DNA from 2 places in the Lysinibacillus sp. TE18511 genome. Region 2 is predicted to be linked to the other one. Evidence: riboswitches for the same ligand, from Rfam matches in the RefSeq annotation. Region 2 holds a riboswitch; the other holds the start of a gene.

Region 1 (8,166 bases), on a different contig from region 2:
GATTTAATGATTGGTCCGATGTGGAGTGTTAATAAATGGGAAGTATTAAATGGAATTGATGCTGAACTTGAACGCCGTGGAAGCTGGCAAGGGAAATTTTATAAAGCTGAGGTTCCGAAATGAAGCTACAACGCGTTTTACAATATGCTCAACAGCTAATAAAGGATGCAGTTGCCGAGGGCGATACTGCGGTGGATGCCACTGCAGGAAACGGCCATGACACATTGTTTTTAGCACAACTTGTCGGTGATGAAGGTCAAGTCTACGCCTTTGATGTTCAAAAAAGCGCAGTCGATGCAACTCTCCATCGCCTTTTAGATAATGGCTTAGAGCATCGTGCACTTGTTTTACACAGGGGACATGAAGAAATAGCCAAATATGTACACAAACAAGTAGCTGCTGCTATTTTTAATCTTGGTTATTTGCCTGGTAGTGATCATGATATTATTACAAAGCCTAATACTACGATACAAGCAATTCAGGATTTGTTAAAATTGCTCAAAGTCGGCGGTCTTATAGTCCTTGTCATTTATCACGGTCATCCGGGTGGCAAGGAAGAACGTGATACAGTGATAGAATATGTCAGTCAACTTCCCCAAAAATATGTACATGTATTAAAATACGAGTTTCTAAATCAACAAAATGATCCACCCTTTGTTATTGCTTTAGAAAAAATGAAAGATTACCCGTTAATCTAATCCATTTACGCCCGAAACAAGATAAGTATTTCGGGCCTTTTTTTGAGGCTTCTCACCATAACGTGGAGTTGATTTCCGTTCCGACTGGGCGCTTTCCTGGGGGCGTCCGATGAGCCGCTTGGGCCGACACGATGTTGGTCACGAAGGCGTTATCACAGGACGTGATGCTCTTAGCCTTCGTTCCTCTATCGCTAACCCCCAAGGAGTCGCCCAGTCGTAACGAAGATCAACTTACTCAGAACCACCAGGATTTTATTTTATAAAAAATAAAAGCTATCTAATAGAATATTACAATCTATTAGATAGCTTTCTCTTTATTGTCTATTTATTTTTACGTTTTTCATTATAGTCTATCCAGAAATCTGCACCTTTAATTCCTAGTTTACGAGGATCAAAAACAGGATCTTTTCCTTCTTTTTTCTGTTTCTCATAATCCTTTAATGCAACAATTGCAGGTTTCATAATAATTAAAATTGCTAAAACATTAATCCAAACCATTAGGCCCAGTCCAACATCCCCCATTGCCCAAGCAAGGTCAGATGTGCGTATAGTACCGTAGAACGAAGCAATTAAAATAGCAAATTTCGCAACCCAAATGGCGACTTTTTCTGTAGCTCCTGAGAATAGATACGCCACATTTGTTTCGGCAATGTAGTAATATGCCATAATTGTCGTAAAAGCAAAGAAGAATAATGCAATCGCTACGAATGGACCACCAAAGCCTGGTAGTGAAGAGTCAACTGCATATTGTGTGTATGCTGCACCTTCTTTAATACTTTTCGCAAATGTTATTTGTTCATCCCCAGTTAATCCGTCTTTATTGAATTCACCAGTATAAATAAATGAATCCGTACCTTCTGCAGCTTTTTCATCCTGTACATTATACATTCCAGTAAATAAAATCATAAATGCTGTAGCTGAACAGATTAATAATGTATCAATATATACAGAAGCCGCTTGCACGATTCCTTGTTTAGCAGGATGTGATACTTCTGCTGCCGCAGCTGGATGCGCTCCTGTCCCTTGACCGGCCTCGTTAGAATAAATTCCGCGTTTAACACCCCATGCAATAGCAGATCCGATTATACCACCAAAGATTTCTTGTGCACCAAATGCGCTAGAAAAAATTAATGCAATTACAGATGGTACTTCTTCAATATTCATTGCAATAATGATAAGGGCCATAAGAATATAAGCTAACGCCATGAAAGGTACTATAATCTGTGCAGCATTGGCAATCCATTTAACCCCACCGATAATAATGGCACCTAGTAATATGGCAATAATAAGTCCTGTAATCCAAGTTTCAATATTAAAAGCGTTTTCAACAGCTGTCGCAATTGCATTCGATTGAACACCCGGCATCAAGATTAACATTGCAGCTAATGCGGCAATAGCAAAAATAACTGCAAACCACTTTTGCCCCATTCCCTTTTCTATGTAATATGCGGGTCCGCCACGATATTCTGTATCTTTCTCTTCTTTATAAATTTGAGCCAACGTCGACTCAACGTAAGCAGTTGCCGCACCGATAAAGGCAATTGCCCACATCCAAAAAACAGCACCAGGTCCCCCCATCCCGATTGCTGTCGCAGTACCGGCAATATTACCTGTACCTACTCGACCAGATAATGCGATAGACATCGCCTGAAAGGATGAAATCCCCTTATCCGATTTTTCACCTTTAAACATTAAAACAAACATATCTTTGATGTGTCTTACTTGTAGGAATCGTGTAATGATTGAAAAAAAGAGTCCAATCAATAAGATACCATAAATAAACCACGGTCCCCATAAAATGTCATTCAATGTTCCAACAATTGCTTCCATCTTACCCCTCCAATTTTGAAATTTTACTTTAAGTCATTATAGTATTACACTTTTCAGAAAATTACAACATTATATTCGGAGATTATTTACCAAAAGTTGGAGGTGTGTTTTTTAAATATATGTCGTGTATGTAAGTCAATCGGAGTCGGAGCTGGACGACGCCTCGAGGAATTAGCGTCTTAGGTGAGACTCTGAGCGAGCCAGTAGAAGACGAAGGCTAATAAACGCCTTCGTGACCAACATTTGTGCTATTGTCGCTTTGCTTTCGCACATAAAACATTTGTTGCTGCCGCTTTGCTTTCGCACATAAAACATTTGTTGCTGTCGCTTTGCTTTCGCACATAAAACATTTGTTGCTGCCGCTTTGCTTTCGCACATAAAACATTTGTTGCTGCCGCTTTGCTTTCGCACATAAAACATTTGTTGCTCTAAGCGGCTCATCGGACGCACACAGGAAAGCGCATCAGTCGGAACCCATATTTATGGTGATGAGCCATGTTAGTAACAATACGTTAGCAAGTTTTAGAGAGGTTACACTACTCTATAATGTAACCAATTCTTCGAAGAGCATTATTAATAAAATCACGTATATAAACAAAAATTTCTTCACGCTCTACTTCATGAAATAGATTATGATAACAGTTTTCCCATTCTTTGAATTGAAACTCTGTAAATTCCTGCTGATATAGCCAATTACGGGTTTGTTTAGTTTCAGTAATACTATCTTTTTCAGCTGTCATAACTAACATAGGCCTATTAGGGAATTCAGCTTTAGGCAATAACACTAAATTACGCATCATTTGCTGTAGCTCTCTATACCATTTCACAGAAACGACTGACATAAAAGAAACCTCATCCTTCATCTCATCTCTTCCTTCTACACTGCGCGTTAACGTGTTTAATGTAATTTCATGAGTCATTTTCACATTTGCTGTCAGGGCACTTAGACTAGTTAGAGCATTCGATAGTTTACCTGGCAATAGCTTTAAATTTAGCCAAGGTGAAGTTAAAATAATACCTGCGCATTCATATTTTCGCTTATGCATGGTGTGTAGTAATAATGTTGCACCAAGCCCATGTCCTATTAAAAAGACAGGTAAATTATACGAAAAAGCATTCTCGATTAAATGCCTTGTATATTTGTTGTATTCTTTAAAATCTTCATCATGAACACGTGAAAATCCTACATCTACACCATGATTAGGTAAATCCCCCATGACTACGTGGAAGCCTTCCAATCTAAGTTTTTCTATAAGCCATGCATACCAGCGGTGATTTTCATATGCACCATGAATAATAGCAACCACAGCCTTTGCTTGCCCATCAGCTTCCCATTTCCACATTTCACATAGTCCTCCTAAAAAAATAATTACACAATGATTATATCGAAATATTTCGCTCATTTTAATTTTATATTTCCATCAAGTTGCGTATTTGATACGATAATAATACATCATAGAAAGAAAAGAGGCGATTCTCATGATCTATCCATTTAAAGGGAAAACACCAAAGATCGATCCATCTGTTTTTATTGCCGATTATGCAACCGTTACTGGTGACGTTATAATAGGTGCTGAAACGACAATTTGGTTTAACACAGTAATTCGAGGTGATGTATCACCAACAATTATCGGAAAACGAGTTAGTATTCAAGACCTTTGTTGTTTACATCAAAGCCCTAAATATCCGCTCATTATTGAAGATGAAGTAACAGTCGGACATCAAGTAACTTTACATAGCTGTACGATTCGTAAAAATGCCTTAATAGGTATGGGCTCAATAGTTTTAGACGGAGCAGAGATTGGAGAGGGTGCATTCATCGGGGCGGGTAGTCTTGTACCTCCAGGCAAAGTCATTCCTCCGAATAGCTTAGCATTAGGTCGTCCAGCAAAGGTTGTACGAGAATTAAATGCTGAAGATAAAGAAGATATGGAACGCATCGTACGTGAATATGCAGAAAAAGGTCAATACTATAAATCTCTTCAAACAAAAATATAAATAGCTATTTCAATTACATCGAAGCAGCTCCTCGTATTTTTGGACAACCAAGCCATACATAGTTGTAATTAGAAGCTATTTTTTTGGATAAAACTATTTCAGCGGATGTTTGGACACCCGCTGAAATGAGTTAAAATAATTTTACAGCTTCTGCATTGTTTTAGCTAAACTATTTATAATCCTGCTTTTTCCATTAATGCGTCAGCTTTATCTGTTTGTTCCCAAGGTACATTTAAGTCCGTACGACCGAAATGACCATATGCTGCAGTTTGCTTATAAATAGGACGACGAAGATTAAGCATTTTTATAATCCCTGCTGGGCGTAAATCGAATAGCTCGCGTACCCATTCTACGATATCAATTTCCTTAACTTTTCCTGTCCCAAATGTATCTACAGCAATAGATACTGGTTGAGCAACACCGATTGCATAAGCAAGTTGTACTTCAGCACGTTCTGCTAAGCCTGCCGCTACGATATTTTTTGCCACATAGCGTGCTGCATATGCCGCTGAACGGTCCACCTTAGTTGCGTCCTTACCAGAGAAAGCACCTCCACCATGACGCGCATAGCCACCGTATGTATCAACGATGATTTTACGTCCTGTTAGACCAGCATCCCCTTTTGGACCACCTATTACGAAACGGCCAGTTGGGTTGATGAAATATTTAGTATTAGCATCTAGTAATTCATTTGGCACAACCGGAGCAATAACGAATTCTTTTATATCTGCTTGAATTTGTTCAAGCGTCGCTTCTTCGTCGTGCTGTGTTGAAATTACAATCGTATCTACGCGCACTGGTACATTATTTTCATCATATTCAACCGTTACTTGCGTTTTTCCATCTGGACGTAAATATGCAAGTTCGCCAGATTTACGTGCTTCCGTTAAACGACGAGCTAATTTATGCGCTAAACTAATTGGTAATGGCATAAGCTCTGGTGTTTCGTTACATGCATAACCGAACATTAAGCCTTGGTCACCGGCGCCAATTGCTTCAATGTCAGCGTCTGACATAGAGCCTTCACGCGCTTCTAAAGCTTGGTCAACACCTTGCGCAATATCAGGTGATTGCTCGCCAATCGCAACAAGTACTGCTAGGTTTTCAGCATCAAAGCCATATTTCCCACGAGTATAACCGATTTCTGCTACAGTATCACGGACGATACCTTTAATATCGACATATGTAGAAGTAGTAATTTCTCCTGCTACTAATACTAAGCCTGTTGTTACAGTTGTTTCACACGCTACACGCGCATTTGGATCTTCTGCTAAAATAGCATCTAAAATGGCATCCGAAATTTGGTCACAAATTTTGTCTGGATGTCCTTCTGTTACACTCTCTGATGTAAACAATCGACGGTTTGTCATTTAGTTTTCCTCCTATTACTCTTACAAATAAAATTTGTGAATGAATACGGTACTCATTACCCATGTCAAGTCCGTTCCTAAGGATTGAACTCTCAAGCCGTTGTTGCTGTCGTTTCACTTTCGCACAAAAACAACCTGTTGCTGTCGTTTCACTTTCGTACAAAAAAAAACAGTTGCCGCTTTTAACACGAGGATTTTCGAAAGATCCGTCATTATAATAAGGAAAGGATTACACATACTTACCTTTACATTCGTTTTTTACAATAAAAAAAATCCTTCTCTCACGCTTACTTAACATGAGGAAAGGAAATAATGACTTCGTAACCTTTCACTCTTATCGTTCAAGGGTTTACCCTTGCATCAGGTTGGCACCAACGCATGTCGTGAAATAGTTCATGCAGGTTGCCGGGTTTCACAGGGCCTGACCCTCCACCAGCTCGGGATAAGAGTATCCGTTCAATATCTCATAATACGTAAAAGGTCGAACGTTGTCAATTATTTTTGCTTTATCCCTTATCAATTATGCCTTGCTATAATTGTGTCCGCTACGCTTTCAGTACAAAAATTATCTGCTGAAAGAAGTTAAAAACTATGGAATACACAAGGAATCAAAACACTTAACATTTGGATTATGCTATAATTTGAAGCACAGAGGCTTATTACCATAACGACATGGCAATAGTTTCAACAAACGTATCCTAACTTTTGGTGATAAGCCCAAAATAATCCCTACTCTCCACCTCACATCATGTGTTAACATATGTGTGACCCTTTAATCTTCATTCGACAAATGTTTTTTGTGGCGAAAGTAGATCGTCAGCTACGGAAGAATACCATCTCATTATGTGGTGGATGAAAATAGTTATGCCCCCTTTTCAGTCGGTGACACACTCCAACTGATAAAAACCAGCTAAAAATTTGACATCCTGTGCGAACCTCATGTTGGTCAAAAGCTTCCCAAACGCGATTCAACTTGTCGAAAGTGGTTGTGTAATCACTTGATTATAAATAGGGTAAAAAGCATTCTTAAAGCGAACAAATTAACTTTTTGTCGTTTTCTTGAAAAGTAATAAAATCTCAAAAATAATTTCTGAATTAGTATAGATTATTTAAGCAATTGTGTTATACTATTTTTGAAATTAAGAAAATCTCCCCAGACTCAAGGGAATACTATAAAAAAGGATGGTATTTAATCGATGAATTCAGTAGAAATTGCAAACGAACTGAAGGAATTATTAAACGGCGGTAACATTAATGTTCAACTTTCAGTACCACAATTAGCTGAAAAGGCAACATCTCGTGGTGAAGCTATGTTAACAGTAGATGGCGCTGTTCGTGCAGAAACTGGCAAATACACTGGTCGTTCACCTAAAGATAAATATATGGTAGAAGAAGAAAGCACAAAAGATAAAATTGACTGGGGAAAAGTAAACCAACCAATTTCTTCTGAAGTGTTCGATAACTTATATGTAAAAGTAGTAAAATATTTAAAAGAACGTGACGAATTATTCGTATTCAAGGGCTTTGCTGGTGCTGACAAAGATTCACAATTGAGCATCCAAGTAATCAATGAATATGCTTGGCACAATCTTTTCGCTCATCAATTATTTATCCGTCCAACTGCAGAAGAATTAACTTCTCATGTTGCTGACTTCACAGTGATTTCAGCTCCTAACTTTAAAGCAGACCCTGCTATCGATGGCACAGCTTCTGAAACATTCATCATTGTATCACTTGAAAAGAAAATCATCCTAATCGGTGGTACTGAATACGCTGGTGAAATCAAAAAATCTATTTTCGGTATCATGAACTACTTATTACCACAACAAGGCATCCTTTCAATGCACTGCTCAGCAAACGTTGGTGAAGCTGGTGATGTTGCATTATTCTTCGGTTTATCTGGTACTGGTAAAACTACTTTATCAGCTGATCCTGAGCGTAAGCTTATCGGTGACGATGAACACGGTTGGTCTGATAATGGTGTATTCAACATTGAGGGCGGTTGCTATGCAAAAACAATTAACCTTTCTGCTGAAAAAGAACCTGAAATCTACAATGCAATCCGCTTCGGTTCTGTTCTAGAAAACGTAGCTGTTGATCCAGAAACTCGAGTTTGTGACTATGATGATGGTTCATTAACAGAAAATACTCGTGTAGCTTATCCAATCCAATTCATTGAAAATATTGTTGATCCATCTGTTGCAGGTCACCCAAAAACAATCATCTTCTTAACAGCTGATGCATTTGGTGTATTACCTCCAATCAGTAAA
Region 2 (8,166 bases):
CAACTATATGATGCAAAACAAGCTGCACTAGCGCTTTATGAGGCAGGCTATCAAGCACCTGTACCTACGAAAGTTCCTGTAGTCGGTGCATCAGGCTACGGTACGCTACTAATCGGTGCGCAAGGAATGTTTGAATCAGGCTATATTAGTGAACACGATTTAAAAATCGCTAAAAAATTAGCGTATGTCATTGCTGGTGGTAAAGTTCCATATGGCACATTAGTAGATGAACAATACCTATTAAACCTTGAGCGTGAGGCGTTCCTAAGCTTAGTTGCAGATCCGTTATCTCAACAAAGAATGCAACACATGCTTTTAAAGGGAAAACCACTGCGTAACTAACGTTAAGACTGAATTAACCATACTTGCACATGAAACAAAGGGGGATTAATACGATGCGTGAAGCCGTTATTGTAGCAGGAGCACGAACTCCGATTGGAAAAGCGAAGAAGGGTTCTTTAGCAACAGTTAGACCAGATGATTTTGGAGCAGTTGTTGTCAAAGAAACATTGAAAAGAGCGGGCTATGAAGGTCCGATTGACGATTTAATTTTAGGATGTGCAATGCCTGAAGCTGAGCAGGGCATGAACGTAGCACGTAATATAGGAGCGCTTGCAGGGTTACCAGATACAACACCAGCACTGACAATTAATAGATTCTGTTCATCAGGTTTACAAGCAATTGCTTTTGCAGCAGAGCGTGTAATGCTAGGACATTCTAAGGCGATTCTTGCGGGTGGCGTCGAGTCTATGAGTATGGTGCCAATGGTCGGTAATACACCTCGCTTAAATCCGACTTTAGCAGAAACTGCTCCGCAATATTATATGGGGATGGGGCATACGGCTGAGGAAGTGGCACGTCAGTACAATGTTAGCCGAGAAGATCAGGATGCATTTGCTGTTCGTTCACATGAGCTTGCAGAAAAAGCGATTAAAGAAGGTAAATTCAATGATGAAATTGTACCTATCGAAGTGGAACAACATTATGTAGATGATAACAACAAACCACAAGTGAAAAAATTCACTTTTAGCATGGATGAAGGTGTACGTCCAGGAACATCTGTAGAAGGTTTAGCGAAGCTTCGTCCAGCCTTCCATGTACAGGGAAGTGTTACAGCTGGTAATGCCTCTCAAACTTCTGATGGTGCAGCAGCAGTACTTGTGATGGATCGTGAGGAAGCTGAAAAGCAAGGGCTTACACCAATGGCTAAGTTTTTAGGCTTTGCAGTTGGTGGCGTACCTCCTGAGGTGATGGGTATTGGTCCAATCGTGGCAGTACCAAAAGCACTTGAAATTGCAGGTTTATCAATAGATGATATTGACTTATGGGAAATTAACGAAGCATTCGCGTCACAGTCCTTACAGGTCGTACGTCAATTAGGCATTGACCAAAATAAAGTAAATGTCAATGGTGGAGCAATTGCCGTTGGTCACCCACTCGGTGCAACGGGAGCCATTTTAACATTAAAGCTTATTCATGAATTGAAGCGCCAAGGTAAAAAATATGGTGTCGTGACAATGTGTATTGGCGGCGGTATGGGTGCAGCAGGAGTATTTGAAATTCTTTAACTTCTTTATTTTCGCTAGATAAGCTTGGAGTGCGGCGTTTCTGGTTGCCTCCGGACAAGGTGCTTCAAGCTTTTCTATATATCGGGAAAAAAAGCCATTAACAATAGATGCATAGGGAGGAATTTAGAATGACAGAAAAAACAACGGATTTCATTAAAGGCGGCGGATTTATTATTGAAGATGTGGAATTAAATCGTGTATTTACACCAGAAGATTTCACAGATGAGCATAAGATGATTGCTAAAACAACAGAAGAGTATGTTGCAAATGAAGTGTTACCAGTCGTTGAAAAATTAGAAAACCATGAATTTGAGCATTCAGTTCGTCTACTAAAAAGCGCAGGTGAGCTCGGCTTACTAAGTGCAGATGTACCTGAAGAATATGAGGGTCTAGGCTTAGACAAAGTTTCTTCTGCATTAATCGCAGAAAAAATGTCTGTTGCTGGTGGCTTCTCTATTACACACGGTGCACATGTAGGTATTGGTTCTTTACCAATCGTACTTTTTGGAAATGAAGATCAAAAGAAAAAGTATTTACCGAAGCTTGCGTCAGGTGAATTAATTGCTGCCTACGCATTAACAGAGCCAGGTTCAGGTTCTGATGCATTAGGTGCAAAAACGACTGCGAAGTTAAATGATGCAGGTACACATTATATTTTGAATGGTGAAAAGCAATGGATTACAAATGCAGGCTTTGCAGATGTATTTGTTGTTTATGCAAAAATTGATGGCGACAAATTCTCAGCATTTATCGTAGAACGTACTTTCAATGGTGTATCGGTTGGACCAGAAGAGAAGAAAATGGGTATTAAATCTTCATCAACTCGTACATTAGTACTTGAAGATGCGGAAGTACCTGCAGAAAACTTATTAGGTGAAGTGGGTCGCGGTCATGTTATTGCCTTTAATATTTTAAATATCGGTCGTTATAAACTGGGGGTAGGAACGATTGGTGGCTCGAAGCGTGCTTTAGAGCTAGCGATTCAATATACAAACCAACGTCAACAATTTAAAACAAAGTTGTCTGATTTCAATCTAACAAAAGAAAAATTATCGACAATGGCTTCACAATTGTATGCGTCTGAGTCATTAAATTATCGTACTGTAGGTTTATTTGAGGATCGTTTAAGCCAGCTAAGCCCAGATGAGCAAAAGCAAGGGAAAGTTATTGCTAGTGCAATTGCTGAGTATGCTATTGAATGTTCTATTGCGAAAGTATTTGGTTCTGAGACTTTAGATTACATTGCAGATGAAGCGGTTCAATTACACGGTGGTTACGGCTTTATGGCTGAATACGAAGTAGAGCGTATTTATCGCGATTCACGTATTAACCGTATTTTTGAAGGTACTAATGAAATTAACCGCATGATTGTACCAGGTACATTTATGAAAAAGGCATTAAAAGGTGAATTGCCATTGCTACAAGTTGCTCAAAACTTACAACAGGAGCTTCTTATGCTAATGCCTGAGGATGTTGGCACAGAGCCGCTAGCACAAGAAAAGTATCTTGTGAAAAATGCGAAGAAAATTGCTGTATTAGCATCAGGTTTAGCAGCACAACGCTACGGCGCAAAGCTTGATCAAGAGCAAGAAGTATTGGTGAATATTGCAAATATCACAAACCAACTGTTCGCTATGGAATCAGCTGTATTACGTACAGAAAAAGCGATTGCTCGTGACGGAGTTGAAAAAGCACATCAAAAATTACTTTACACTCAAATCTTCTGCCAAGAAGCATTTGCAGAAATTGAAAAAGAAGCAAAAGATACGATTCTTGCTTCAGCAGACGGCGACGCTGCACGCATGACATTGTCTGCACTACGTAAGTTAACGCGCAACAATCCGTACAACTTAATCGCGAAGAAACGCGAAGCTTCTGTTAAATTAATTGAAGCTGAAAAATATGTAGTTTAATATTGCAGACTAACCTAGCTATCCGCATAGATGAGATAGCTAGGTTTTTTGTTGAAAATAAAAATAAGGCTCTTCGGCAAAACGAGGGATGGATTTCCGTTCCAGCTAGGCGCGCGATTCTATTTTATCAGCGGTTCTTGGTATTTTATCAGCGATTTTCATGTTGTTATCAGCGATTCTTGGTATTTTATCAGCGGTTTTCATGTTGTTATCAGCGATTCTTGGTATTTTATCAGCGGTTTTCATGTTATTATCAGCGGTTCTAGATATTTTATCAGCGATCGACATTTTGGAGCAACGAGACATTTCCTTCGCCCAAATTGTTGCTGCCGCTGCGCTTTCGCACAGACAAAACCAAATTGTTGCTGCCGCTGCGCTTTCGCACAGACAAAACCAAATTGTTGCTGCCGCTCCGCTTTCGCACAGACAAAACCAAATTGTTGCTGCCGCTGCGCTTTCGCACAGACAAAACCAAGTTGTTGCTGCCGCTGCGCTTTCGCACAGCCAGCCGGAACGGAAATCACCCCCACGCTTTGTCATAATGAGTTTCATTTTGGTTCATAACTGTTATGATGGTATACTACAGAAAATGAGGGAGACGCTGAAAATGTAGTGTCCTAAAAATGATTGTAGAGGAGCCTTTAAATGACGATTCAATTTATTCATTATCCAAAATGTACTACTTGTAAAAAAGCTCAAAAATGGTTAAAGGACAATGAGATTTCATTCGAAGAGGTACATATTGTCGAGCAACCGCCTACAAAGGACGAATTAACAAATTTATGGCAAGAAAGTGGACTGCCGTTAAAGAAATTTTTCAATACTTCTGGTATGAAGTATCGTGAGCTTGGCTTAAAGGATAAGCTTGCTGACATGACTGAAGAGGAGCAGCTTGAACTGCTTGCTTCAGATGGTATGCTGATTAAACGTCCAATCGTAACAGATGGGAAAAAAGTAACTTTAGGGTTTAAAGAATCAGATTTTGAGCAAGCTTGGAAATAACCCTATTTATCCTTGTTTTTATAGGAGAAGTATGGCAAACTGAAAGTGAATATACTACATATTTTATGGAGGGGTTTATTGCATGAGCACACCAAAAGACTTACGTTACTCTGAAGAGCATGAATGGGTAAAATTAGAAGATGGTAAAGTACGTATCGGTATTTCTCACTTCGCACAATCTGAACTTGGAGATATCGTTTTCGTTGAGCTTCCACAAGTTGGCGACGAAATTAAAACAGATGATCCATTCGGTAGTGTAGAATCTGTAAAAACAGTTTCTGAATTATACGCACCAATCTCAGGTACAGTAGTTGAAGTAAATGCAGATTTAGAAGATAGCCCAGAATTCGTGAATGAATCACCATATGAAAAAGCATGGATGATCGTTGTAGAGCTTGCTGATGCATCAGAAGTTGAAAAGCTTATGACAGCTGAGCAATACGAAGAAATGATTGCTGAATAAGACAAGCCCTAAAAAACGTCGGAAATCACCGGCGTTTTTTATTATCTTCATTCATTTCCCACTATAGTTGGGGAGGCGAAAGCCGTTGTAGGCCCTTATCAATGGGTGTCTTATATGATCACCGACAGAGCGTAATGGATATAATGAGCTATAAGGTATATGTCTAATGGGGGTGGCGTGATGTTCGAGGGAAAATGCTTAATTGTCGAAGGTCGTTCGGATAAACTTCAAATTAAACCTATTTTAAGTGAAGATGTTATAATACTTTGTACGAATGGTACAATTGGTGTGCATCAATTAGAAGAGTTACTCGATCCATATGAGGGCTGTGAGCTTTATACATTTTTTGATGCAGATACATCGGGTGATAAGCTACGGGCATTAATGGACAGACATTATCCAGAGGCTGAGCATTTACGTACGATGCCGACATATAAGGAAGTTGAGACAACTCCGAGAAAGGTGTTAGCGATGATATTGCTGCGTGCACACTTCTCAATCCATAATGAATATATTTTGTAAGGTTGCGTGAAAAGATGGAAGAATGGTCAAAAGAGCAGTGGGATACGGCTGTACAGTCCGGTGAAAAGGCTGCCTTTTATTTATATACGCCTATGTGTGGAACGTGTGCAGTTGCATCGAAAATGATGACGATTGTCGAGCAATTGCTGCCACAGCTACAGGTTGGTAAAGCGAATATTAATTTTATAGAGCACATAGCTTTTGATAATAAAATCGAAAGTGTACCATGTTTACTCGTGTGTGATGGCGGAAAAGTAACAGAAAAGGTATATGCCTTTCAATCCGTACCATTTTTATACGAATTGCTAAAAAAATCAATTGACTGAACTTTGATAGCGTGATAAAGTACGAATATACTAAAAAAAATAAATATATCGAACTCTTATAAAGAGTGGCGGAGGGAAGTGCCCTATGAAGCCCGGCAACCATCACAAAGTGAAAAGGTGCCAAATCACTCAAAGATTGATCTTTGAAAGATGAGAGAACGGTTTAGCGTATAATTACGTGACCCCTTCTACTTGTCTATAAGTGAAGGGGTCTTTTTAACTACTTCCAACACACGACTGAGTGACCAACATCACGTTGGCTCAATGCCTTCGGCGGATGTCATGGAATCGGAAATGAGTTCAATATAGGATGTTAGCCTAAAATCATCGCATCCATGCGATAACGGCTAACTGACCTGCATCGGTAAAAACGCCACGTCCTGTGGCATTACCGAAATGACCGACATCGTGTCGTCCCTCGTGCAGGCCTAAGCACAAACCGATTCCGGACGCTATTATGTCGGGGCATAATTGATATGAGAAAAGGAGAATTCGCTATGATTCAACTTCAGAATATTACAAAAAAATACAAAACCGTGAATGGCGAATTAACTGCAGTCAAAGACGTCAATCTTTCTATCAATAAAGGTGAAATTTTTGGCATTATCGGCTATAGTGGCGCTGGTAAAAGTACGATGATTCGCTTATTAAACGGTTTAGAAAAGCCTACAACTGGTACGGTGACGGTTAACAATCAAGAATTTTCATCTATAAAGGGGCAAAAGCTCAGAGATGCTAGACAAAAGGTAAGTATGATTTTCCAGCATTTTAATTTACTTTGGTCAAGAACTGTTGAGGAAAATATCGCTTTCCCACTAGAAATCGCAGGTGTTCCAAAGGCACAACGTGAAGCACGAGTGAACGAATTGATCACACTTGTTGGCTTGGGGGGGCGTGCTAAGGCGTATCCATCACAGCTATCAGGGGGACAAAAGCAACGTGTAGGTATTGCGCGCGCGCTTGCTAATAACCCAGAGGTATTATTATGCGATGAGGCAACGTCTGCACTCGATCCGGAGACAACAGATGCTATTCTTGATCTACTTGTCGATATTAATGAACGCTTAGGTCTAACGATCGTATTAATTACACATGAAATGCACGTTATTCGCAAAATTTGTCATCGTGTAGCGGTTATGGAAGCCGGAGAAATTGTAGAGCGTGGTGAGGTATTACAAGTATTCCAAGCACCGCAAGCTACCATTACGAAAAAATTCGTTTCTCAAATTACAGATACGAAAGAAACACAGGAAACTGTGGCTCAAATTAAAGCAAATTACCCTACTGGACAACTTGTAAAGCTGATCTTTGTAGGAGAAAAAACAGAGCAACCTGTCATTTCACATCTTGTGAAACAGTTTGATGTGGAAGTCAGCATTGTACATGGTAATATTTCGCAAACGAAAAATGGTGCGTACGGTACACTTATAGTGCAAATAAACGGCTCAAAGGATAATGTTGCGGATGCACTTAACTACTTAAATACAGTCGAAGTACAAACGGAGGTGATTGCAAATGCTAACTAGTCTCTTTCCGAATGTCGACTGGGAAAAAATGTGGGAAGCTACGTATCAAACACTGTACATGACAACGATCTCTACAGTTATCACATTTATACTTGGCTTAGCAATTGGGATCGTACTATTTTTAACAAGTCCAACTCAACTATGGGCAAACAAAATTGTGAATTTTTTGACAAATTCGATTGTTAACATTTTTCGCTCTATTCCATTTATTGTGCTAATCATTTTATTAATTCCATTTACGAAATTTTTACTTGGCACAATTCGCGGAGCGAACGCAGCTTTACCAGCATTAATTATTGGTGCTGCACCATTCTATGCACGAATGGTATTAATTGCATTACGTGAAATTGATAAGGGTGTTATTGAAGCAGCTCGTTCAATGGGGGCTAAAACGTCAACGATTATTTGGAAAGTACTAATTCCAGAATCGTTACCAGCACTTATTTCAGGTATTACAGTTACTGCCGTAGCACTTGTTGGTTATACTGCGATGGCAGGTATTATCGGTGCAGGCGGTTTGGGGAATTCAGCTTTCTTAGACGGTTTCCAACGTAATCATGGAGATGTGACATTAATGGCGACTATTTTAATCTTAGTAGTTGTATTTATCATTCAATGGATTGGCGATATGATTACAGCGAAAACCGATAAACGCTAAGAATTACAGGGTTATTTTGGTTTTATACCACTAACATATTTAAACAAGATTAAAGGAGTGTAATAAAATGAAGAAATTATTAGCAGGATTATTCTTATCAGTACTGGTACTAGCTTTAGCTGCTTGTGGTGCTGGTAAAAAAGAAGATACAAACGGAACAGACGGTAAAGAAAATGTAACATTAAAAG

The links. A riboswitch is a leader RNA that binds a small molecule or an ion and turns the genes downstream of it on or off. The one in region 2 is predicted to bind S-adenosylmethionine.
Region 1: it holds a riboswitch for S-adenosylmethionine, as region 2 does, so the genes downstream of both, metK (methionine adenosyltransferase) here and ACVWXS_RS05910 (methionine ABC transporter ATP-binding protein) in region 2, are expected to answer to the same signal.

Annotation. Positions count from the first base shown of each region.
Region 1 is NZ_JBSSFD010000039.1:24,855-33,020, reverse strand. Features, by position in the region: gene ACVWXS_RS20970 (TIGR01212 family radical SAM protein) at 1-123, shown strand, start outside; gene ACVWXS_RS20965 (class I SAM-dependent methyltransferase) at 120-698, shown strand; gene ACVWXS_RS20960 (hypothetical protein) at 751-900, opposite strand; gene ACVWXS_RS20955 (alanine/glycine:cation symporter family protein) at 1,020-2,528, opposite strand; gene ACVWXS_RS20950 (hypothetical protein) at 2,700-2,969, opposite strand; gene ACVWXS_RS20945 (alpha/beta hydrolase) at 3,065-3,871, opposite strand; gene ACVWXS_RS20940 (gamma carbonic anhydrase) at 4,008-4,526, shown strand; gene metK (methionine adenosyltransferase) at 4,700-5,896, opposite strand; SAM riboswitch class I at 6,228-6,345, opposite strand; gene pckA (phosphoenolpyruvate carboxykinase (ATP)) at 7,093-8,166, shown strand, end outside.
Region 2 is NZ_JBSSFD010000005.1:140,508-148,673, reverse strand. Features, by position in the region: gene ACVWXS_RS05950 (3-hydroxyacyl-CoA dehydrogenase NAD-binding domain-containing protein) at 1-342, shown strand, start outside; gene ACVWXS_RS05945 (acetyl-CoA C-acetyltransferase) at 396-1,568, shown strand; gene ACVWXS_RS05940 (acyl-CoA dehydrogenase family protein) at 1,697-3,481, shown strand; gene ACVWXS_RS05935 (hypothetical protein) at 3,587-4,021, opposite strand; gene ACVWXS_RS05930 (arsenate reductase family protein) at 4,127-4,483, shown strand; gene gcvH (glycine cleavage system protein GcvH) at 4,566-4,946, shown strand; gene ACVWXS_RS05920 (toprim domain-containing protein) at 5,127-5,468, shown strand; gene ACVWXS_RS05915 (thioredoxin family protein) at 5,483-5,794, shown strand; SAM riboswitch class I at 5,848-5,951, shown strand; gene ACVWXS_RS05910 (methionine ABC transporter ATP-binding protein) at 6,292-7,320, shown strand; gene ACVWXS_RS05905 (methionine ABC transporter permease) at 7,310-7,978, shown strand; gene ACVWXS_RS05900 (MetQ/NlpA family ABC transporter substrate-binding protein) at 8,046-8,166, shown strand, end outside.